4 regions of the Bradyrhizobium sp. WBOS08 genome follow, and region 2 is predicted to be linked to each of the others. Evidence: riboswitches for the same ligand, from Rfam matches in the RefSeq annotation. Region 2 holds a riboswitch; each other region holds the start of a gene.
What was found. Region 2 has a riboswitch for cobalamin ahead of DCM80_RS29475 (TonB-dependent receptor). Riboswitches for the same ligand answer to the same signal wherever they lie in the genome.
Positions count from the first base shown of each region.

Region 1: it holds a riboswitch for cobalamin, as region 2 does, so the genes downstream of both, DCM80_RS23520 (TonB-dependent siderophore receptor) here and DCM80_RS29475 (TonB-dependent receptor) in region 2, are expected to answer to the same signal.
Region 3: it holds a riboswitch for cobalamin, as region 2 does, so the genes downstream of both, DCM80_RS23500 (energy-coupling factor ABC transporter permease) here and DCM80_RS29475 (TonB-dependent receptor) in region 2, are expected to answer to the same signal.
Region 4: it holds a riboswitch for cobalamin, as region 2 does, so the genes downstream of both, DCM80_RS23435 (DUF1636 domain-containing protein) here and DCM80_RS29475 (TonB-dependent receptor) in region 2, are expected to answer to the same signal.

Region 1 covers NZ_CP028988.1:5,037,488-5,043,421, forward strand. The annotation lists gene cobT (nicotinate-nucleotide--dimethylbenzimidazole phosphoribosyltransferase) at 1-148, shown strand, start outside; gene DCM80_RS23515 (histidine phosphatase family protein) at 141-713, opposite strand; cobalamin riboswitch at 788-990, shown strand; gene DCM80_RS23520 (TonB-dependent siderophore receptor) at 1,105-3,462, shown strand; gene DCM80_RS23525 (PepSY domain-containing protein) at 3,475-4,899, shown strand; gene DCM80_RS23530 (ABC transporter substrate-binding protein) at 5,077-5,934, shown strand, end outside.
Region 2 covers NZ_CP028988.1:6,247,379-6,253,312, reverse strand. The annotation lists gene DCM80_RS29495 (adenylate/guanylate cyclase domain-containing protein) at 1-277, shown strand, start outside; gene DCM80_RS29490 (hypothetical protein) at 384-560, shown strand; gene DCM80_RS29485 (hypothetical protein) at 709-921, shown strand; gene DCM80_RS29480 (hypothetical protein) at 1,275-1,538, shown strand; cobalamin riboswitch at 1,578-1,792, shown strand; gene DCM80_RS29475 (TonB-dependent receptor) at 1,905-4,142, shown strand; gene DCM80_RS29470 (hypothetical protein) at 4,198-4,779, shown strand.
Region 3 covers NZ_CP028988.1:5,031,311-5,037,244, forward strand. The annotation lists gene cbiE (precorrin-6y C5,15-methyltransferase (decarboxylating) subunit CbiE) at 1-311, shown strand, start outside; gene DCM80_RS23480 (cobalamin biosynthesis protein) at 308-676, shown strand; gene cobM (precorrin-4 C(11)-methyltransferase) at 673-1,455, shown strand; gene DCM80_RS23490 (cobyrinate a,c-diamide synthase) at 1,455-2,765, shown strand; gene cobA (uroporphyrinogen-III C-methyltransferase) at 2,762-3,493, shown strand; cobalamin riboswitch at 3,539-3,758, shown strand; gene DCM80_RS23500 (energy-coupling factor ABC transporter permease) at 3,795-4,472, shown strand; gene cobF (precorrin-6A synthase (deacetylating)) at 4,513-5,262, shown strand; gene cobT (nicotinate-nucleotide--dimethylbenzimidazole phosphoribosyltransferase) at 5,273-5,934, shown strand, end outside.
Region 4 covers NZ_CP028988.1:5,018,117-5,024,050, reverse strand. The annotation lists gene cobN (cobaltochelatase subunit CobN) at 1-834, opposite strand, end outside; gene cobW (cobalamin biosynthesis protein CobW) at 834-1,868, opposite strand; gene DCM80_RS23435 (DUF1636 domain-containing protein) at 1,865-2,239, opposite strand; cobalamin riboswitch at 2,333-2,553, opposite strand; gene cobO (cob(I)yrinic acid a,c-diamide adenosyltransferase) at 2,594-3,229, shown strand; gene DCM80_RS23425 (cobyric acid synthase) at 3,479-4,927, shown strand; gene cobD (threonine-phosphate decarboxylase CobD) at 5,144-5,934, opposite strand, start outside.

The sequences.
Region 1 (5,934 bases), 1.2 Mb from region 2:
GAACGCGCAGCCGCTGATCAGCCTCGATCTCAGGCTCGGCGAAGGATCGGGTGCCGCCATCGCGCTGCCGCTGGTGCGCTTGGCCTGCGCGCTCCACAACGGCATGGCGACTTTTGCAGAGGCCAATGTGCCTGACAGGCCTAGCTGATCCGCTGATTGACCGAGACGACGCGCCATCCGGCCGCGAGCCGATCGATCCGGGTCAGCGACAGCGGCTCGACCACGAAGCGCAAGGCGGCCTGCGGCGTCAGATCGAGCGCGATGCACAGCGCGGCGCGGATGGTGCCGGAATGCACGACCAACGTGGCTGGTCCCGCTGCGATCCGCGACAGACCGAGCCGCACGCGCGCGACCTGATCCGCAAAGCTTTCGCCGCCCGGCGGCCGTCCACCGGCCGGATCGTCCCAGAACTGCGCATAGGCCGCGCCGCCTTCGGCAGCGAGCGCGTCGTGCCGATGGCCGGTCCAGTCGCCGAAATCCTGCTCGCGGAATTCGCTGACCTGCTCCGGTTCGAGCCCCAGCGCACGCGCGGTCTCGACCGTGCGCCGCGACGGGCTGGCGTAGCTCCCAGCGTCCGGTGGCAGGCGCTGCCGCAGCGCGTCCAGTTGCGCGCGATCGCGGAGATCGGCCGGCGCATCGGCGGCATGGATCGTCCCTTTGACGCCATTGACCGGCGCATGCCGTATCAACCAGAGGAAGGTCTCGCCTTCCATGCTCTCATCTCCGAGGAAGTTGTTCGCTGTGGCAGTAACGCCGCAATAGGCACATTGACTCCGTTGTGATGGTAATCCTAGATGCTCGCGACGGTTTCCCCGAGAGGGGATGAAAAGGGAATGCGGTGCGGGGACGTTGTCCCCAATGCCGTGGCTGCCCCCGCAACTGTGAGCGGATAATCCTTCGTCAGAAGCCACTGGGTCCTCGGTCCCGGGAAGGCGACGAAGTGGTGATGACCCGCGAGCCAGGAGACCTGCCGTCAGCCGTGGTCACACGCGAAGATGTCGGTCGGGGAGTACAGACATTCGGCTTCATCGGACGGCTGCAAGGCCAAAGGTGAGACCTCGTTCGCTGTGACGTGCCACTGACGTCATACCGAGGTTTTGTGCCGTGTCTCCTGTTTGCATCTTACGACCACGCCGCGTCCTGATTGCCTCCGCTGCCCTCACATCCTTGGCCGTGCTCGATCTGCCCGCTGCGCTGGCGCAGCAGGTTCGCGAACCGCTGCCGCCGGTCGAGGTGTCGCCGGACCAATCCCGCAAACCAGCCAGGTCAACCGGCCGGGAGGCGCAAAGCCCGCGCCGCGCGGCGGCGCGCAAGCCCGCCGCTGCATCCACAGCGCCCAAGCCGGTCGCCCCGGCTGCGACGGCGCCGACGCCGCTCAACACCAATGCGGTGGCCGAAAGCGCCTCGCGGCTCGGCCTGACGGTGCGCGAGATGCCCGCGACCGTCGAGGTGATCTCGGCCGAGACCGTGCGCGAGCAGGGCTACCGCACCGTCTCCGACGTCGCCCAGGGAGCCGTCGGGGTCACCTCCGGCGACAATCCCGCGGAGCCTTCCGCCTTCTCGATGCGCGGCTTCACCAACAGCCAGATCAACACGCTCTACAACGGCATCAAGATCGGCCCGCAGAACATGACCTCGCGGATCATGGACACCGCCAATCTGGAGGCCGTGGAATTCCTGAAAGGCCCGGCCTCGCTGATCTCGGGCGAGGGCGCAGCCGGTGGCGCGATCAATTTCATCACCAGGCAGCCGCACACCGGACTGATCCGGAACGAAGCCGATTTCTCCTGGGATTCCCTGAACTCGTTCCGCGCGCATTATGGCTCGGGCGGCAGCACCAAACTGCAGGGCCTCGACTACCGCTTCGACGTCAGCCGCGCCGCGCTCAACGGCTTTGCCGACGACACCAACACCAAGATGCTGGATGTGTCCGGCCAGCTCAACTACCGCATCTCCGACAGCCTCAAGGTCTGGGGTGCGATCGAGTATCGCGAGGATCGTGGCAAGGCCTATTGGGGCGCGCCGCTGGTGCCTATCGCTTATAGCAGCTCGCATGCGACGAGCGGCATCGTTTCGGGCAATTACGTCTCGAACTACAACAAGACCAATCTCGGCGCGGTCACCATCGACGACCGCACCTTCGACACCAATTACAACGTTCTCGACAATCGCAATGTCGCGCAGGAAGTCTGGTTGCGCGGTGGCTTCGAGCTGAAGCTCGCGCCCGATCTCACGCTCAAAAGCCAGGCCTATGGCTATGGAGCGCAACGCAGCTGGTTCAACAACGAGGTCGAAGCGTTCAATTCCGCAACGAACCTGGTCGATCGCGAGCGCTTCTACGTCGCACACAGCCAGCGTCTCGTCGGCAACATCACCGACCTGATCTGGGACACTGACATCGCAGGCTTCGACAATCGGCTGGTCACGACCCTGTCGTCGAGCTATCTCGATTTCGTCAGGCCGGGCGCGGCAAACTTCCCCGGCGATTCAGTTTCGCTGGTCGACCCTAACCGCGGCTTCTATGGCCTGCTGACGACGCAGCAACAGACCGCGCGGATCGACAACGAAGCGCTGTCGTTCGAGGACCGGCTGAAGCTGACGCATAACTTCGCGCTGATTGGCGGCCTGCGCCTCGAGCATATCGGGCTCGACCGCAACTCGACCGACTCCGCCGGGGTCGTGAAAGCGGGCTTCCCGTACACCAAGGACTGGGCGCCGGTGACGGGCCGCATCGGCTACACCTGGGAGGCGGTGCCCGGACTGACATTCTTCAGCCAGTACGCGACCGGCGCTGACGTGTCGGCCAACAACATCTTCCTGCTCTCGCCGACCCAGCCATTGGACCTCACCACCGCGCGCACCTATGAGACCGGCGTCAAGCATCTGTTCTGGGACAACAGGGCGGAGTGGTCGTTCTCCGCCTACGACATCGTGCGCAAGAACGTCTATGCCGCGGCCGGCGGGCAGGCGCTCAATATCGCCGGGCGGCAGGAGTCCAGGGGCGTCGAGCTTGCGGCGTCGTTGCGTCCGATCGAGCCGCTGCGGCTCTGGGGCAACATCGCCTATGTCGATGCGCGCTATGCCGACTATAATTTCGCCGGCGGCTCGTTCTCCGGCAACACGCCGCCGAACGTGCCGCGGATCGTCGCCAATGCCGGCGCGTCCTGGCGCTTCTTCACGCCCTGGCCGGTGGAGCTCGGCATCACCGGCCGCCATGTCGGCGACCGCTACAACACCGATGCCAATGTGGTGACGATGAAGGCCTACACCGTCGCCGACGTCTATGCCTTCGTCGACATCCCCAAGACGGTATTTGGCGCGGTCGACCAGGCCCGCCTGACCTTCCGCGTCCGCAACATCACCGACAAGCGCTATGCGATCTGGGGCGATCCGTTCTATCCCGACCAGATCCTGCTCGGCGCGCCGCGCACCTACGAGCTCTCGGCGGCGTTCAAATGGTAGGATGCTGACCGCATGATGGGCGCGGTCGTCCTGTTGCATCGATGGCTCGGCATCGCGTTCTGCCTGCTGTTCGCGATGTGGTTTTCGACCGGCATCGTGATGCACTTCGTTCCGTTTCCGTCGCTGACGGAGGCGGAGCGCTTTGCCGGCCTCGCGCCGGTGGAGGGTGCGGAGACGAGGATCGCGATCGCCGACGCGGTCGCCGCGAGCGGAATCAGCGACGCCACACGCGTGCGTTTGGTCGAGCGGCGCGGCGGATCGGTCTATATCGTGTCGGGCCCATCGCGCGTCCGTGCGGTTCGTGCCGCCGACGGGCAGGATGCAGCTTTGATCCCCGCCGATCTCGCGCTCGCCATCGCGCAGGATCACGCCGGCCGCCGCGGGCTCGATGCCGCGCGGGCCGGGATCGTGGCGCTGGCGGATTACGATCAGTGGAGCGTGCCAAACGGCTTCGACCGCCACCGGCCCTTGTTTCGCATCGCGCTCGGCGACGCCGCTGGAACGGAGGTCTATGTCTCGTCGCGCACTGGCGAGGTCGTCCTCGATACGACGCGAGGCGAGCGCGGCTGGAATTGGGCCGGCGCTGTGCTGCACTGGATCTATCCCACGGTTCTGCGGAGCAATTGGCCGTTGTGGGATCGCGTCGTCTGGACGCTGTCGCTACTTGCGTTGCTCGCGGCTGCGCTGGGCGCGGTGCTCGGGATGGTACGGATCAGGATGCGAGATCGCCGGATCTCGACACCCTACCGCGGCTGGCATGCGCTGCATCACCTCATCGGTCTTGCAGCAACGGTCTTCGTGTTGACCTGGATTTTCAGCGGCTGGCTTTCAATGGATCACGGCCGGCTGTTCTCGCGCGGGGAGCTGAGCCCCACCGAGGCCGGCGTGATGAACGCGGCACCGGACTGGACGGCGGCTCCGTCATTCGATCGAGAGCCGACAGCGTCGCCGGTCCGCGAGGTTGAATGGTTCGCCATTGGCGGTCAACTCTATCGCCGCGATCGCTCCGCCCTCGGCGTCCAGACCTTGGCCATGGCAGGGGATGCCCCCCGCGCGGACTTCCTGACTGCGCGAGAGTTCGAAGGGCTCGCGGCGCGACTGGCCACGGGATGCGGTACGCCGTCCGTTCTTGCCGCAAACGACGATTATCCTGCACATTCCGCCGTCGCCGGAGCTCCCGTCTTTCGCGTCCGCTGCGGCGATCTCTGGTTCGACATCGACGGTGCCGGCGGCCAGGTGCTGCAACGGCTGGATGCGTCGCGGCGCGCCTACCGCTGGTTCTACAGCGCGCTGCACACACTCGACTTCCCCATACTCATGGCGCGGCCGCTTCTGCGCGATGTTCTCATCGTCGGGCTCTGTGCGCTGGGTTTCGTGTTCTCCCTGACCGGCGTCGTGATCGGCTGGCGGCGCTTGCGGCTCTCTCTGATGACCTGACCCACGCGAACCAGCCGCGATCTCGACGTGCTGCGCATGCCGGGGGAGCCCAGATCGCAATGAGATCCTGCTGGCGAAGGGCCGGTTAGTGGCATACCATTTGCTTGCCAATGAGTTCTGGTTTCACCTGCTCTTGGCCAACGATGGCCGGCATCACGGCATTACTGGGAGGACTTCATGGATCGCAGGACCGTATTGAAGGGACTGGCTGGCGCGGGCGGTCTGGCATTGACTGGCCTCTCGGCCCCGGCCATCGCGCAAGGCGCATCGGCCCGCACGCTGCGCTTCGTGCCCCAGGCCAATCTTGCCAATTTCGATCCGATCTGGGGCACGCAATATGTCGTGCGTAACGCCGCCGCGCTGGTCTGGGACACGCTTTACGGCATCGATTCCTCGCTCCAGCCGCAGCGCCAGATGGTCGAGTCCGAGGAGACGTCCGACGACGGCAGGATTTGGACCTTCCGCTTGCGCCCCGGTCTCAAGTTCCATGACGGCGAGCCGGTGCTGGCCAAGGACGTGGTCGCGAGCCTGTCGCGCTGGGCGGCGCGCGATCCGATGGGCCTGATGATCATCGCGATCCAGCAGGAGCTGACGGCCGTCGACGACCGCACCTTCAAATGGGTCTTGAAGCAGCCCTTCCCGAAAATGCTCTATGCGCTGGCCAAGAACAACGCGCCGTGCTCCTTCATCATGCCCGAGCGCATTGCCAAGACCGACCCCTTCAAGCAGATCACAGAATATGTCGGCTCGGGTCCCATGAAGTTCGCCAAGGGCGAATGGGTGCCGGGCGCCAAGGCCGTATTCGAGAAGTTCGCCGATTACGTGCCGCGCCAGGAGAAGGCATCCTGGCTCGCCGGCGGCAAGCAGATGATGGTCGATCGCGTGGAGTGGATCGTGATGCCGGATCCGGCCACCGCCGCGGCTGCCCTGCAGAACGGCGAGGTCGATTGGTGGGAGAACCCGATCGCCGATCTCGTGCCCGTGCTGAAGAAGAACAAGAACATCAGCGTCGATATCGGCGATCCCCTCGGCAAT
Region 2 (5,934 bases):
GGTCGCCGGCCAGAGCGCGCCGCAGCCGATCTTCGAGGTGATGGCGAGGGCGGGCGGGCTCACCGATGCGCAAGCCAGCCTGCGCGCGCACTATGCCGAGGCGCTCGCCGCCTATCGTACCAGGCGCTTCGATGCGGCGCGCGCTGCCTTCAACGCGGCCCTCGAAGCCGTTCCCGGTGACGGGCCCTCGCGCACGATGCTCGGCCGCATCGCGCAGCTCGAGGCGAGCCCGCCCGACGAGGGATGGGACGGCGCCTGGCGGCTCGACAGCAAATAGGCTGCCCGCATCGGAAAAATTGCTTCTGCTCGATAACGATGTTCGCCGTGACCTATTTCCCGGGCTTAGGTTGGATGTCCTTGAGGCGTTTGATGGGGACACGCCGATGCCAGAACTTCAGGACAGGCTGGAACGGTTTGAGACGCTCACCGCCGAATGCGAGCTGATCGCCAAGCTCGCCACCGACGGCAGCAAGCGCGAGTTCTATCTGAAGCTTTCGGAGCAGTACCGTCAGTTGGCGGTCGACATGCGGCAGGCGATCGCGACCGAGGCTGCGGCCTGAGGCCGGCTGCAATCCGTTCTTAAGGTTTGGCGCGCATCCTGATGGCATGCGGGCGTCGTTGATCGGCGATGCCCGTGGTGGGAAGGCCGGAGTTCGCTGCAATGCAGCGCGCACCGGAACGTCATTGTCGTGCTAGACAGGGCATCCCATGCGCCTCGTTGCCGTGATCATCATCGCGCTCATGACGGCGGCCTGCGACCAGGAGCAGGACATCACCGGCTCGACGACGCCGGCCTGCCCCTTGCGGGCCTACAGCTACAATCCCCGCGACCTGAACCAGTGCGTCGCCGCCTGCAAAGCATGCGATCGCGGCACCACCGTCACCTGCTCGACCTCCTGCACCCTCAAGGGCGCGCGCTGAGATCCAGCGGCGGCGGGAACGGCGACCGCGAGATCGCCTCGTTCGCGGCAGGGCTATCGCATACGGCTCTCCGACAGCTGAGCGCACGCCTCGTCCTTCGAGACGACCGCTCCGCGGTCTCCTCAGGATGAGGCTAAGCAGCAGTTGCCTACGAAATAGCTGCCACGCACTCCGACCTCATCCTGAGGGCCCGCCGGAGGCGGGCGTCTCGAAGGATGGCCGCAAGTGAGCTTCTGGTCACGTTGTGACGATATGCGATGGCCCTGCGCTCGCGAGGGAGCGCCGGCGGTGCTTAGGCACCGGAACGATTCACTTGGGTTAATCATTGAAGAGGCAGCAGGACGTGGAGTCCGATGGAAATGGGTATGCTCGATCCCGGTCGATTTCTGGTGTCGTGCTCGCATTGCGAGGCCTGGCCGATGGCCGCTAATGTGAAGCGGTCGAGCTGGTCGGCGTCTCCGCATGAGGTCCGTTTCGTCTGCCCGCGCTGCCGCCGCGAGGAAACCGCGATCGTCTCGGCCTCCGGCGAACTGACCCCAGTCAAGCGCGTCGATGTTCCGCCACGCGATGTCACGGCCGCCTGGGCCCAGGCGCAACGTCCGCGCGGACGGACCTGAGCGCCGCCCAACGGTCGATTGACACGCTGCCGGGGCGACACTTAAATGGCCGGCGACGGTTCTCCTCACGGAGATCAAAAGGGAATGTGGTGCGGGATGTCCCAATGCCGGGATCTATCTCAACGCCACGGCTGCCCCCGCAACTGTAAGCGGTGAATCTTTCGTCCTGTGCCACTGGGAATCTCGGTCCTGGGAAGGCGACGCAAGGTAACGACCCGCGAGCCAGGAGACCTGCCGTCAGCCGTGGTCACACGCGAAGATGTCGGTCGGGGAGTACAGACATTGGCTTCATCGGAGCAGTCCGCCGCTCTGCCGTGAAACCTCGTTCGCTGTGACGTGCCACTGACGTCATCCGAGGTTACAACAATGTCTCGTCTCGTTTCTGCCGCCTGGCGCCTCAGCGCCGGCCTGCTCGCGTCCGTCTCGCTCCATTCGCTCGATCTATCCTCCGCCTTCGCCCAGCAGGGGCTTGCCGAGCAATTGCCGCCGATCGAGGTAAGCAAGCCCGCCGATCAGAACCGCACGCGGGCGAGGGCGACCGGTGAGGGCGAGGCGACGCGGCCGCGGCGCACCGCGAACGTTGCGCCGCCAGGCGATGGCACCGGCTCATCCGGCTCGGGCTCTGAGGCTGTCGGCGGCGGCGGCGGTATCGTCGGGGCCGCCACGACCGTGATCACGGCCGCGGATATCGCGCATTCGCCGTCGCAGACGCTTGCCGAGATCATCGCAACACAGGTGCCGGGAGCCCAGATCACGACGTTCTATGGCGGCCAGATCGGCGCCAAGACCAGCGTGGACCTGCGCGGCTTCGGCGCCTTTGCCACCGCCAACACGCTGGTGCTGGTCAACGGCCGGCGCCTCAACGACATCGACATGGCGCAGGTGGACCTCTCCACCATCCCGCTCAATTCCATCGAGCGCATCGAGATCACGCGCGGCAATTCCGGCGCGGTGCTCTACGGCGACAACGCGGTCGGCGGCGTGATCAACATCGTCACCAGGACCGGCGCCGGCGGACCGCCCGTGACTGCGCGCATCGAGGCCGGCTTCGGCTCGTTCAACACCCGGCTCGGCAACGTCTCGACCGCGCTCAATTCCGGGCCATGGTCGACCTCGTTCTACGGCAATGCCGTCAGGACCGACGGCTATCGCGACAACAATCGCTATTCGCAGCAGAACGGTGTCGGCAATCTCAACTACACCACGCCGGGCCTGAGCGCGTTTCTCACCGTCACCGGCGACAATCAGGAGCTGCGGCTGCCAGGCGGTCGCACCGTCGATCCCTCGATCGGCCTCGACGAGCTCAGGACCAACCGCCGAGGCACCAGCACGCCCTTCAATGCCGCCAACCAGCAGGGCTTCAGCGCGACGGCCGGGTTCACCAGGACCCTGGTCAACGGCGTCGATCTCATCGTCGACGGCGGTGTGCGCGACAAGAAGCAGCAGAGTACGTTTTTCTCCAGCCCGACGCCGGTTCCGGCTTTCTTCACCTCGACTTATGTCGAGTCCCAACTGACGAATTGGTCGATCACGCCGCGGCTCAGCGTGAAGAGCCTGTTGCTCGGCCTGCCGTCGCAGCTCCTGACCGGCATCGACTATTACGATGCGAGCTTTGAGCAGGACCGCGGCGCCGGGCAGGGGCTCGCCGCCTGGCACAATTACGACCTGAGGCAGCAGACGGTCGCAGGCTATTTCCAGCACACATTGGGCGTGCTGCCTACGACCGACGTCTCCTACGGCGCGCGGGTGCAGAACGTCCGTCTCGCGGCACGCGACAATTTCGATGCGGCGGCGCCGTTCAACGCCGATATCGGTGCGCTGCCGCTGACGAGCGACGAGACCCAATATGCGCTGCATCTCGGGGCCGAGCATCGTCTCAACGACGTGGTCTCGCTGTTCGCTCGCGCCGCGCGCGCGTTCCGCACGCCTGACGTCGACGAGCGCCTGTCCTCGGGGCCGTCCTTCGATCCCCTGACCTTCGCCGCGATCCCGCAAACGTTCCAGCTCAAGACCCAGACCTCGCAGGACATCGAGGGCGGTCTGCGCATCAAGGGCGGCGGTCTGCAGCTACAGAGCAGTCTCTATCTGATGGACCTCACCAACGAGGTCCATTTCAACCCGGTGCTGTTCTACAACACCAATCTCGACCCGACCCGGCGCTACGGCTCGGAGACCAGTCTGTCCTATCGCGTCAACGATGCCCTGCTGCTGCGCTCCGGCATGGCCTATACCCGCGCGGTCTTCCGCGAAGGCGCCTGGGCCGGCAACGATGTGCCGCTGGTGTCGCGCTATACGGCGAGTGCAGGTGTCAGCTGGAACATCTGGCAGAACTACCTGGTGCTCGATGCCACCGCGCGCTTCTGGAGCGAACGGCGCATGGACAACGACCAGGCGGGCACCCAGAAGCCGATCCCGGCCGGCGGCACGATCGATCTCAAGCTCAGCGGCCAGGTTGAGCGCTATTTCTGGTCGCTCAGCATCAACAACGTGCTGAACGCGCTCTACTACGACTACGCCATCGCCAGCACCTTCACGGACGGCCGCTTCAGTGCCTATCCGCTGCCCGGCCGCACCTATCTGCTCAAGGCCGGCGCCACGTTCTGATCTCAAATGGAAGGGCATCCGAAACAGAAGGAATTCGCCCATGCTTCCTGACGTCATGGCTCGCAGCATCCAGCTGCCTCACGACGGCCGTCTCCGGCTTCAGCCGGTCGCGCCGCGCCTTGCGCCCATGTTCTGCTTTGCGCTGCTGACGGCGTCATGCGCGCTGGCCAGCTTTGCGTTCGCCTGCGCAACGCCGTTCGCGGCCTTCGCCGTCGTGGCCGCGGCGATGCTGCCGCTGCGTCCGGCGCTGCTCGTCGTCACCGGCGCCTGGCTCGTGAACCAGACCATCGGTTTCGGCGTGCTGCATTATCCCGTTGACGCCGGCACGATCGCCTGGGGCTTGGTCATCGGTGTGGCTGCGTTGCTGTCGACCGCGGCCTCGTCGACGGTGCTCGGCCTGTTGCCCCGGCACCGCACACCGCTGCTGCTCGCGATCATGCTCGTCGTCGCCTATGGGATTTACGAGCTCGCGCTGCTCGCCCCAACGCCGTTCCTCGGCGGCGAGGGCGCCTTCACCGCCGAGATCGTGATGCGCATCGGCCTGACCAGCGCCGTTTGGCTCGCCGGCCTCGTCGCCGTCTGCGAGATCGTTCGCCTGGCCGATCCGTTCGGCCGCAAGGGCGCGACGTCGGCGTGAGTGCTTCTCGTAGCCCGGATGGAGCCAACGGGTCGGCGCGAAGCGCCGCCCGATGACAGGCTCCGCGCAATCCGGGGCCGCTCGCCCGGCATCTCGCATCGTCCCGGATTACGCCTGCGCTCCATCCGGGCTACGGCACCGTGCCTGTGTCGGCCTCTGTCAATCCCGCTCGTCAAAAATATTCCACTTTACCGAAATTCGGTTTTGACGTATGTGTCGTCCATCCCGGCTCAACCAAGAGGGGCGATCTCGAGGTCGTCTTGATCGCGAGCCGGGCTTGCGGTGGACGCGGCAGCGTCGGCACGAGAGGTGCGGGCAGGGCGGGTAGTCCCTGTGAGCCCGTGGCCGCGTGCGGACGAACGGCGCTGCTAGGCTTCGTCTCGCCTGTAAGTTTCCGGCTTCGTCGACGGGGCCCGGGAATACTGCGGGTGAAATGGCGGGCCGTGCGTACGGCAAAACCGTGTGGTCCTCGCCGTCGTTGCTACGGTCAAGCTTCCGCGGAGGTGCGAGCGAGCCCAACCGGGCAGACTGCATCATCCAATTCGCGGGGCGAGGGAGGCCAGAGGGAAAGTTCGGCTCCCAGGAGAGCACGGCATAAGCCGTCCGACCACCGCGCAGGGAAGGCCGAGTGATCGGCACCACCTGTATGCTGCTGTGCGGTTCTTCCTGCGTGTGCATTTTCGCGCAGCGGACCGCGGGTGCGTTGTCAGCACCCGGCCTTCCCTGCGCCCTCTTGGCTTTGAGGGTGGAGAGGCAAGCAAAGCTCGGGCGAAACGCGCCGCGAGGCTGATGAGGCATGTCTGTCACCACACACGCGCTGTCATCGCCCGCGAAAGCGGGCGATCCAGTATTCCAGAGACGCCAGAGATCAATCCGAGAAGCCGCGGCGTACTGGATTCCCCGCCTTCGCGGGGAATGACAGTGGTGATGGGAGGACTAGCTCGCTCTCGTGCCCCGGACGCAGCGCAGCGCTTTCCCCGGCGATGCGAAGCATCGTCCGGTGCGGTGCGCTGCAGAGCCGGGGCCCATGTCGCGGCATTGGACCGTGTCGCCCTCGGTCCCGGCTCTGCGCCGCAACGCTCGCGCGTTGCGGCTTGTCCGGGACACGGCGGAGCGATAGAGGCGACTCACTTTGTGTCTGTTTCTGTCATTCGG
Region 3 (5,934 bases), 1.2 Mb from region 2:
TGGCTCACAAGATCACTGTCATCACGGGGAGGGCGCCCGAGGCTCTCGCTGGGCTGAAAGCGCCGGATTCCGTGTTTATCGGTGGCGGGCTCAATGAGGCGATGTTCGACGCCATCTGGTCGCGGCTTGCGCCGGGGGCGCGGCTGGTCGCACATTCCGTCACACTGGAAACCGAAGCGCTGTTCGGGGAGCTGCACCAGCGCCATGGCGGCGAGCTGATGCGAGTCGAGATCGCGCATGCCGCGCCGCTCGGCCGCTACCGCTCCTGGGAGACGGCACGTCCGGTGGTGCAATGGAGTACGGCCCGATGAAAGTCGCCGGACTCGGATTTAAGAGTCACGTGACGCTGGCCTCGCTGCGGGAGGCGCTTGTGGCGGCAGGCGGCCTCGAAGGGCTCGACGCGGTGGCAACGGTCAGCGACAAGGCCGATGCGGAGGCGCTGCAGCAGCTCGCACGCGAGTGCGGTGTGCCGATCAAGGCTGTTCCGGTTGACATGTTGACCGATATCGCAACGCCGACTCACTCACATCTCGTGATGGAGAAGTTCGGTACCGGATCGGTCGCAGAAGCCGCGGCGCTCGCGGCGGCTGGTCCTCACGCGCGGCTGATCGCGACGCGGGCCGTCTCCAAGGATCGCACTGCAACCGCCGCGATCGCGGAAGGAGACGGCGCATGACGGTGCATTTCATCGGCGCTGGGCCTGGCGCACCTGATTTGCTGACCTTGCGCGGTCGTGACCTGATCGCGGCCTGCCCGGTCTGCCTCTATGCCGGCTCACTGATCCCTCAAGGCGTGCTGGCGCATTGCCCGCCCGGCGCGCGCATCGTCAACACGGCGCCGCTATCGCTCGACGACATCATCGCGGAGATCGCCGCGGCGCATGCGGAGGGCAAGGATGTCGCGCGGCTGCATTCCGGCGATCTCTCGGTCTGGTCGGCGATGGGCGAGCAGCTCCGCCGCCTGCGCGCGCTCGGCATTCCCTATACGGTCACGCCGGGTGTGCCGTCCTTTTCCGCTGCTGCGGCAGCGCTGGAGGCCGAGCTGACGCTGCCGGGCCTTGCGCAGACGGTGGTGCTGACGCGCACGCCGGGCCGCGCCAGTGCGATGCCTGACGGCGAGAAGCTGGCCGCGTTCGCCGCGACCGGCGCGGTGCTCGCGATCCATCTGTCGATCCACCTGCTCGACAAGGTCGTCGCCGAGCTCACGCCGCATTATGGCGCGGATTGCCCGGTCGCGATTGTCTGGCGCGCGAGCTGGCCGGACCAGCGCGTCGTGCGCGCGACGCTGGCAACGCTCGATGCCTCAATCGGCACGGAGATGGAGCGCACCGCGCTGATCCTGGTTGGCAGGACGCTGGGGGCTGCGGATTTCGACGAGAGCCGTCTCTATGCCGCCGACTACGACCGCCGCTATCGGCCCGTCGGCGCCGAGCCGCGCTTTCCGGAGGCGTCGTGATGCCGGCTGGCCTCGTCATCTCCGCACCGGCCTCCGGCGTCGGCAAGACCACACTGACGCTGGCGCTCGCGCGGGCCTGGCGTCATCGCGGCTTGACCGTGCAGTGCTTCAAGAGCGGGCCGGATTACATCGATCCGGCCTTTCACGCCGCCGCCACGGGACGCGCCTCCGTCAACGTCGACAGCTGGGCGATGGATCGTGGGACGATCTTGCATCTGGTGAGCCGCGGCACGGATGCGGATATCGTGCTCGCCGAGGGTTCGATGGGCCTGTTCGACGGCGTCGCCGCGCGCGGCGTCTGCGGCACCGGCGCCACCGCTGATATCGCGGAGATGCTGGGCTGGCCGGTGCTGCTGGTGATCGACCCCTCGGGGCAGGCGCAGACCGCAGCCGCCATCGCCGCAGGCCTGCGCGATTATCGGCCCGGCGTGAGGCTCGCCGGCGTCGTGCTCAACCGCGTCGCCAGCCCGCGCCACGAAGATCTGGTGCGGCGGGCGCTGAACGATTCAGGCATCGCCGTGTTCGCCGCGCTGCCGCGCCATGCCGAGATCAGCCTGCCGAAGCGGCATCTCGGCCTGGTGCAGGCCGAGGAGCAGGCCGAGATCGGCAAGCTGATCGACGAGGCCGCGCGCTTCGTCGCCGGGCATGTCGATCTCGATGCGGTGTTGCGCTCCGCGGCTGTTTGGTCGCCGCAACCGGCGACGAGCGGCCTGAACGTGACCCCGCCCGGTCAGCGCATTGCGCTGGCGCGCGATGCCGCGTTCTCCTTCATTTATCCGCATATGCTGGAAGCCTGGCGCGCGGCGGGCGCTGAGATCGTGCCGTTCTCGCCGCTGGCCGATGAGGCACCGGACGCGAGCGCCGATGTGTGCTGGCTGCCCGGCGGCTATCCCGAGCTTCATGCCGGCAGGATCGCGTCCAATGTACGCTTTCGCAGCGGCCTGCGTGCCTTCGCCGAGACGCGGCCCGTGCATGGCGAGTGCGGGGGCTATATGGTGCTGGGGACAGCTTTGACCGATGCGGACGGTGTCCGCCATGAGATGACGGGCCTGCTTGGCCTCGAAACCAGCTTTGCCAAGCGCCGCATGCATCTGGGCTATCGCCTCGCGGCGCTCGCCGCACCGATGCCGGGACATCGTCCCGGCACGCGTCTACGCGGCCACGAGTTCCACTATTCGACCATTCTCGCCCAGCCTGACACGCCGCTGGCCGTCGTGCATGATGCAACCGGCGCCGTCATCGCCGAGACCGGCTCGCAGCGCGGCCATGTCAGCGGCACCTTCTTTCATCTGATCGCGGAGGACCGGTGAGCGGGTTCGTTTCCTTCGTCTCCGCCGGACCCGGCGATCCCGAGCTGCTCACGCTCAAGGGCGCCGCGCGGCTGCGCGAGGCCGACGTCGTGCTCTATGACGATCTCGCCTCGGGTGCGATCCTCGATCTCGCCCGGCCTGGCGCCAATCTCGTCGCGGTCGGCAAGCGCGCAGGGCAGCCCTCGACCAAGCAGCATCACGTCAACCGCCTGCTGGTCGACTATGCCGCAACAGGGGTGCGCGTGGTGCGGCTGAAGTCCGGCGATGCCGGCATTTTCGGCCGGCTCGAGGAGGAGATCGAGACGCTGCGCGAGGCCGGCATCGGCTATGAGATCGTTCCGGGCGTCACCTCGGCCTGCGTCGCCGCCGCGCAAGCCGGCATTCCCCTGACGCGGCGCCACACCTCGCGCCGGGTGCAGTTCATCACCGGGGCCGACGTCACCGGCGAGCTGCCGCCGAATCTGAATTGGGCGGCGCTGGCCGATCCCGAGGCGACGACCGTGGTCTATATGGGCCGGCGCACCTTTCCAGCGCTTGCCGCAAAATTGATCGCGCACGGCCTCGCCGCAGAGACCCCGGCGCTGGTCGCCGAATCCCTTGGCCGCCCCGACGAGCGGCTGGTCCGGACCACGGTTGCCGAGCTGGCCGAGCAGCTTGCCCGCGGTGGCGCTCCTTCGACCGCCGCCGTGATCCTGTTCGGTGCGCTGGCCGGGGATTATCCGTCGTGATCGCCAAGGCCGCGCCTCGCCCCTTGACGCAGGCTCGGCGAAAGGGGCACACAGGAGAAGCAAGGTGCTCGACGCGGCGCAAAGCGCCGGAGCATAATCGGGAATGGGGATGGGCGGACCAAGTTGCGGCGCCCAAAACCCCAGCCGCCCCCGCGACTGTAAGCGGTGAGGGACTTCGATCAGCCACTGGGCCGCAAGGTTCGGGAAGGCCGGAGAACCCAGTGAACCGCGAGCCAGGAGACCGGCCCTGCACGTTTTGAGGCCAAGGCCGTCGGGTGTGACGGCAGGAAGGATCTGAGCCATGCATATCGAACCCGGTCTAGTGACGGGCGCCAAGCTCGTGCTGAGTTACGCAACCGGCATCGCCGCAGGCGGCGTTGCCTTGAAGCTCGCGACCGAAACCGTGCGCGAGCAGGGCATCGGCTCGTTCGCAGGCCGGACGCTCGCCACCACGATCCTCGTCTTCATCTTCTTCGAGATCCTGCCGCACTTCCCGGTCGGCGTCTCCGAGGTGCACTTCATCCTCGGCTCGACCTTGTTCCTGCTGTTCGGCGCTGCGCCCGCGGCCTTCGGTCTGGCGTTCGGCCTGCTGCTTCAGGGCGTGCTGCTCGAGCCGGTCGACCTGCCGCAATACGGCATGAACGTCACGACGCTGCTGGTGCCGCTATTCGCGATCCAGGCGATCGCCACGCGGATCATTCCGCGCAATACGGCCTATGTCGATTTGAAGTATCGGCAGGCGCTGGCGCTGTCGACCACCTATCAGGCCGGCGTGATCGCCTGGGTGGCGTTCTGGGCGCTTTATGGCTCCGGCTTTGCGATGAGCAACCTCGCCGGCATCGCGACGTTTGCGGCGTCCTACGCGCTGGTGATCGTGATCGAGCCGCTCGCCGATCTCGCCGTGCTGGCGCTGGCGAAGTCGCTGCGCGGCGTCACCGCGGCCGGCCTCGTCACTCCGCGCCTGCACAACGCAGCTTAACTGAGACAAGGGGCGGCCGTCATGGCCGCCCCCACGCGCAATGCTCACGCTCTCCCTGATCGGCATCGGTTGCGGCGATCCCGGCCAGCTCACGCGCGCCGCCGTTCAAGCCATCAACGCCGCCGATCTCGTCCTGATCCCGCGCAAGGGAACGGCGAAATCCGATCTCGCCGATCTCAGGCGGACGATCTGCGCGGATGTGCTCACCAGCGACACGACGGTGATCACCGAGTTCGATCTTCCCGTGCGCGATGCCGCCGAGGCCGATTATCGCAAGGGCGTGGACGACTGGCACGATGCGGTCGCCGCGACCTGGTCGCAGGCGATCGCAGATCATCTGGGAAGCGACGGCAAGGTTGCGCTGCTGATCTGGGGCGATCCTTCGCTGTATGATTCCTCGCTGCGCATCGCGCGGCGGCTCGCTCCCTTGCCCAGAATCGAGGTCGTGCCCGGCATCACGTCGATCCAGGCGCTGTGCGCGGCCCATGCGCTGCCGCTCAACGATATCGGCGAGCCGTTTCTGGTCACGACCGGGCGGCGCCTGCGCGAAGGCGGCTGGCCGCAAGGAATCGACACCGTGGTGGTGATGCTCGACGGCGGCACCGCATTCGAATCGTTGGATCCGGCAGGGATTCACATCTATTGGGGCGCCTATCTCGGCATGCCCGATCAGATCATCATGTCCGGCGCCCTCGCCGAAACCGGCCCGCGTATCGTCGCGGCACGGCAGGATGCGCGCGCGCGGCATGGCTGGATCATGGACAGCTACATTCTAAAGCGCAGGCGTTAAGCGAGGCAGCATGCTCCCCGAATGGGTCACCACGAACTGCCCCGTGATCTCCGCGCTTCATCGCGAGGCGGCGATCGCGCGTCAGGCGCAGCTGACGAAGCCGACCGGCGCGCTCGGCCGGCTCGAGCAGCTCGCGATCGAGCTCGCAGGTCTGCAGGCAACCGAGCAGCCGCGCGCGGCGCGGGTGCCGATCATCGTCTTCGCGGGTGACCACGGCATCGTCGCGCAGGGCGTCTCGGCCTATCCGCAAGAAGTGACCATCGCGATGATGGCCAATTTCGCCTCCGGCGGTGCTGCGATCTCGGTGCTGGCGCGCGAGCTTGGCTCGCGCTTGGAGGTGGTCGATGCCGGTACGCTGGCTGGTGAGGAGATGACGGGCATCGTCACCGACAAGCCGCGCCACGGCACCCGCGATTTCAGCGTGGAGGCCGCGCTCCTGCCTGCGGAGCTGGCGTTTGCCTTCGAGGCCGGCCGGCGCGCGGTTGCGCGGGCGGAGGCCAACCAGCCCGATCTGTTGATCTTTGGAGAGATGGGCATCGGCAATACCACGACGTCGGCGGCGATCGCGGCGAGCCTGCTCGGCATCAGCGCCGAGGAGATCGCGGGCAGCGGCACCGGCGTCGATGCGGCCGGCCGGGCGCACAAGACGCGCGTGATCGATACCGCAATTGC
Region 4 (5,934 bases), 1.2 Mb from region 2:
TTGGTCGAACGGCGTCGTGCCGTCGTCGCCGATGGCCGAGAATGCCGTCACGTTGACGATCGCGGCCGGAGGATTTTGCGCGAGATGCGCGCGCAACCAATCGGCGACGCCGGGCGCTTTCAACGAGGTGACGAACACGCCGTAGGAGTCAAAGCCCTCCTCGCGCAGCGCGGCAATCAGGGCATCGACCGGACCCGTATCCGCGGCCGTGAGATAGGAGCGATAGAAAGCCACCAGCGCGAGCGGCCTGCCCGCACGCGAGGCCGGCGCAGCAATGACGCCGCGCGAGGGATCGTAGAAGCCCATCTCGGGCACGGTCAGCTCGCCAGTGACCGGTCCGGCATAAAGTCCCGAGGCCAGCGCGAGCTGCGCGATCGCCGCCTGCGCGGCGACCGGACCGCCGGTGTCGCAGAGCACCTTGAGCCGGCGCAGCGTCGACAGGGGCAAGGTCGAGTAGGCATCGAGCCGCGTGTCGTCGCGGCCGTCCGCCGGCAGCACGGCGAGCGCGACGCCGCGATCCTGCGCCAGCTGCTGCAGGGCCGTGAGACCATAGGACCAGTAGGATTCGCCGCCGATCAGCCGCACCAGAATGCCGCGCGCCTGCGACAGCGTCTTCTCGATATAGGTGTCGACCGAGAGCGGATGGCGCAGCTCCGCGAGATTGGCGAGCCGCAGCGACGGAAGGCTATGGCGGCCACGGCGCCACCCGGCCGCGAACGCCGCAAGGTCGGAATCCGAATACGAGAGCACCACGAGATCGGCCGGGTCGTGGCCGATGTCCCTGGGCGTCGCGGTCTCCTCCAGACCGCGGCTCTCGCGGAAGACGACGTGCATCAGATACCAAGTCCTGACCTGATCGCGGCCTCATCGATATCGCCGTGCTCACCGATCACGACGAGCTTGGACTGCCTGAGACCTGCGCCCCAGGGCTTGTCGAACTGGTGACGCACGCGCTCGCCCACGGCCTGAAGCAGCAGGCGCATCGGCTTGCCCGCGACCGCGATATAGCCTTTGGCGCGCAGCACGTTCTGCTCGCGCGCCAGGCGCTGCACGGAGGCAACGAGCGCATCGATGTCGGCGACCTCAGGAAGGTCGATCACGACGGAAGCGAAATCATCGTGCTCGTGCTCCTCCTCGCCGTCATGATGCGAGGGGCGCGCGGCGAGATCGTTCTCGGCGGCAGCGCCGAGCCCGAGGATGACGCGGGCGTCGATCGCGCCGTCGGTGATGGGCAGCATCGGCACGCGGCGCGGCATCTCGGCAATGATCGCCGCCTTGGCCGCTTCGATCCCGGCGCTGCCGGCGAGATCGGCCTTGGTCAGCAGCACGATGTCGGCGCAGGCGATCTGGTCCTCGAACACTTCCGACAGCGGCGTCTCGTGATCGAGATTGACGTCCGCCGCGCGCTGCGCCTCGACGGCGTCAGGATCGGGCGCGAAGCGGCCGGCCGCGACGGCTTCGGCATCGGCCAGCGCGATCACGCCGTCGACCGTGATGCGCGAGCGGATCTCAGGCCAATCAAACGCCTTCAAGAGCGGCTTCGGCAGCGCCAGGCCCGAGGTCTCGATCAGGATGTGATCGGGCCGCACCGTGCGCGCGAGCAATTGCTCCATGGTCGGGATGAAATCGTCGGCGACGGTGCAGCAGATGCAGCCATTGGCGAGCTCGACGATGTTTTCTTCCGGGCAATTGGCGTCGGCGCAGGACTTCAATATCTCGCCGTCGACGCCCTCGCTGCCGAACTCGTTGACGAGCACCGCGAGCTTCCTGCCGTTGGGATTCGCGAGCAGATGCTGGATCAGCGTCGTCTTGCCGGAACCGAGGAAACCGGTGACCACCGTAACCGGAACTTTTGCGAGCGAGCTCATTCGGCGGCCTCCGGCACGATTGCAATGGGGGGAATGCGGGCAAGCGACTGCTTGCGGAATATTTCCGGCCGGCTGCGCCAGGGCACGAGCCCATCCGGCGCGGCCGCATAGGCCGCAGCACCCGCGACCACGTCCTGCGCGTTCGCCTCCGACAGGCGGCCATAGACATAGGACCAGCGGCCGGGCGCGCTGAGCGCCACCGAGCAGCCCTGGCTGCAGGCCGACAAGCATTCGACGGGAACCACGTTGACGCCCTCGGGCACGCCGGCCTCGAGGATCGCACCGTGCAGGCGCTTGCCGGGCGTGGTCTCGCCCTCGCCAAGCGTCTGGCCGGCGCGGCAGGTGATGCAGACGTGAAGTGTGACGGTCATCGCCTCTTCCAGATAACAGCGGGAGGCGATGAGGCACACGGACCATTCGTCAGAAGGTCCGTTTCCCCGTCGCGGAACACCCCGTCCGCCGGTCCAAAACTCGTCCGCGCTGGCAGGTCTCCCGGCTTGCGGAGCAGGGTTTTGCCCTTCGATCCCCGCCTTCCCGATTTCCGTGGAAATCAGTGGCTTTGGGCATCTCTCCGGTCACGGTCGCGGGGGCGGCTGCATTTTGGACCCCAATCTTGCCGATTCGGCCCCTATCGCATTCCCTCTTCGCCTGTCATAGGACAGGAACCAACGCCGGGTCACCATTTGCCGGTGGCCGCCTCTTGTCAAGCCGAAGGACCGGATCCAATGACGCCTGAACCGGACACCCAAACACCTGAGGAAACCGACGCCAGGCACGCCCAGAAAATGGCGAAGAAGAAAGCCGCCCGCGACAAGATCATGGCGACCAAGAGCGGCGAGAAGGGCCTCATCATCGTCCATACCGGCGCCGGCAAAGGCAAGTCGTCCTCGGCCTTCGGCATGATCGTGCGCTGCGTCGCCCATGGCTTCCCCTGCGCGGTGGTGCAATTCATCAAGGGCGCCTGGGACACCGGCGAGCGGCGCCTGCTCACCGGCCATTTCGGCGAGCTCTGCCAGTTCCACGCGATGGGCGAAGGCTTCACCTGGGAGACGCAGGACCGCGCCCGCGACATCGCCGCCGCGCGCGCCGGCTGGGAGAAGGCCAAGGAGCTTATCCTCGACGAGAGCTTGCGGATGGTCGTGCTCGACGAGATCAACATCGCGCTGCGTTACGATTATCTCGACATCGCCGAGGTCGTCGGGTTCCTGACCACCTCGAAGCCGCCGCTGACTCACGTCGTGCTCACCGGACGCAACGCCAAGGACGAACTGATCGAGATCGCCGACCTCGTCACCGAGATGACGCTGGTCAAGCATCCCTTCCGCTCCGGCATCAAGGCGCAGGCCGGCGTCGAGTTCTGAAGTTGATGATGAGACCAGGTTCAAATGCTGCGCCGAGGGAAGCGTGCTCCCTCCCCCGCTTGCGGGGGAGGGCTGGGGAGAGGGTTGTCTCCGCGGTGGGATTCCCCAAGAGGATAGAACCCTCTCCCGGCGCGCTGGACGATGCTTCGCATCGCCCGGACGCGCCGACCTCTCCCGCAAGCGGGAGAGGTGCACCGAGCGCGCAGCCGCTTGATTCAACTCGATCCCAAGCGCTTTAGAAGGGCGCCGATGGCACGCGCGCTGATGATCCAGGGGGCCGGCTCGGACGTGGGCAAATCGCTCATCGTCGCCGGCTTGGCGCGCGCGTTCACGCGGCGAGACCTGCGCGTGGTGCCGTTCAAGCCGCAGAACATGTCGAACAACGCGGCCGTCACCATCGATGGCGGCGAGATCGGCCGCGCCCAGGCCTTGCAGGCGCTCGCCGCAGGCGTCGAGCCGCACACCGATATGAACCCGGTGCTGCTGAAGCCCGAGACCGATGTCGGCGCGCAGGTCATCGTTCACGGCAAGCGCATCGCCACGGCGCGCGCGCGCGACTACGCGGCAATGAAGCCCTCGCTGATGGGCGCGGTGCTGGAGAGCTTCGAGCGCTTGAAGGCGCGCGCCGACCTCGTGCTGGTCGAAGGTGCCGGCAGCCCGGCGGAAGTCAACCTGCGCAAGGCCGACATCGCCAACATGGGTTTTGCCCGCAAGGCCGACGTACCGGTCGTGTTGGTCGGCGACATCGACCGCGGCGGCGTCATCGCGCAGCTCGTCGGCATCAAGACGGTGATCGACCCCGAGGATGCCGCGATGATTCAAGGCTTCGTCATCAACAAATTCCGCGGCGATCCCACGCTGTTCGACGACGGCTACAGGCTGATCGAACACAAGACCGCCTGGCGCGGCTTCGGCGTGCTGCCCTGGTTCACGCGCGCCGGCGAGCTGCCGGCCGAGGACGCGCTCGGCCTGAGCGACGCGCGCAAGCCCGGCCAATGCAAGATCGCCTGCCTGGCGCTGTCGCGCATCGCCAATTTCGACGACCTCGATCCGCTGAAGCTGGAGCCCGGCGTCGATCTCGTGATGGTGCGCCCAGGTGAAGCGATTCCCGGCGACGTCCGCCTCGTCATCATCCCCGGCTCGAAATCCACCCGCGGCGATCTCGCCTTCCTGCGCGCGCAGGGCTGGGACATCGACCTGCTCGCGCATCATCGCCGCGGCGGCCACGTGCTCGGCCTCTGCGGCGGCTATCAGATGCTGGGGCGCAGCGTTGCCGACCCAGATGGCATCGAGGGCCCCGCGGGCGACACGCCCGGACTTGGGCTGCTGGATGTCGAGACGGTGATGAGCCCGCAGAAGACGCTGACGCGTGTTGCGGCCGTGCATGCTGCCACGAAACAGGCGATCGAGGCCTATGAGATCCACATCGGCCGCACCGACGGACCGGATCGCATCCGCCCCTTCGCAAAGCTGAACGGCGAGCCCGAGGGCGCGATCTCGCGCGACGGCCGCGTGCAGGGCAGCTATCTGCACGGCCTGTTCACGTCGGATGATTTCCGCAAGGCGTATCTGGCAAAGCTCGACATTCCCGCCGGCAATGAGCCCTATCTGGGCCGGGTCGAAAGCGCGCTCGAGGCGCTGGCCGATCACATCGAGAAACATCTCGACGTCGCAGGCCTGCTCGCGCTAACGCGCTAGAGGTGAACCGGTGGCGCGGCTCGTTCACCTCTCCCGCTTGCGGGAGAGGTCGGCGCGTCCGGGCGATGCGAAGCATCGTCCCGCGCGCCGGGTGAGGGCTTTCTCCTCTGGGGGATTGCCCCGTTGCGGAAACACCCTCTCCCCGACCCTCTCCCGCAAGCGGGAGAGGGAGTGCACCTCGCTCGTTGCAGCGATCAGGCTCGTGTTTATCGTAATCTAGTCCAGGACTTTTCCGACGCGTGTCCATTCGGTTTCGCTGCCGGGTAGCCCGAGGCGCAGCCATGTCGGCTCGCGCGCAAACACGCGCGACCAGATATGGCCATGAGCCAGCTTCTCCTGCGCAGCCAGCGCGTCAGGCGTCTGGTAGAGACGAAACAGCGGCGTGCCGCCGACCAAGGTCCAGCCTTGCGGTCGCGCCATCTCGTCGAGGCGGACGCAGTCGTGCGCAAGCCGCGCGGATGTGGCCGCGGCCCAGGCATTGTCGCGCAAGGCGCGGCAACCGATCGCGATTGCTGCGCCCGAGACCGGCCACGGACCCGAGAACTCAGCGAGCCTGGCGATGTCGGCGGCATTGCCGACGGCGAAGCCCAGCCGCAGGCCGGCAAGCCCGTAGAATTTCCCGAACGAGCGCAGGACCAGCAGCCGCGGCCGATCCGCTTCGGATGCAAGCGACAGCAGCGGAACGGCGTCGGCAAAGCTCTCGTCGATCACGAGGCGGCCGACGCGCGGCATTAGCGCCAGCAAATCCTTCGGCGCATGATTCCGGCCGTCGGGATTGTTGGGATTGACGACGATGGCGAGGTCCGCACCGGCCAACGCGTCGAGATCACCGGTCTCCTGCACATCCCAGCCCGCGGCCGACAGCACCCCGGCATATTCATTATAGGTCGGCGCGAGGATGCGGGCGCGGCCGGGCGGCGCAAGCTGCGGCAGCAATTGAATGGCGGCCTGCGCGCCGCCAAGCGCGACGATCGGCGCGCTGGTGCGATAGGCGTGCCGCGCGGCCT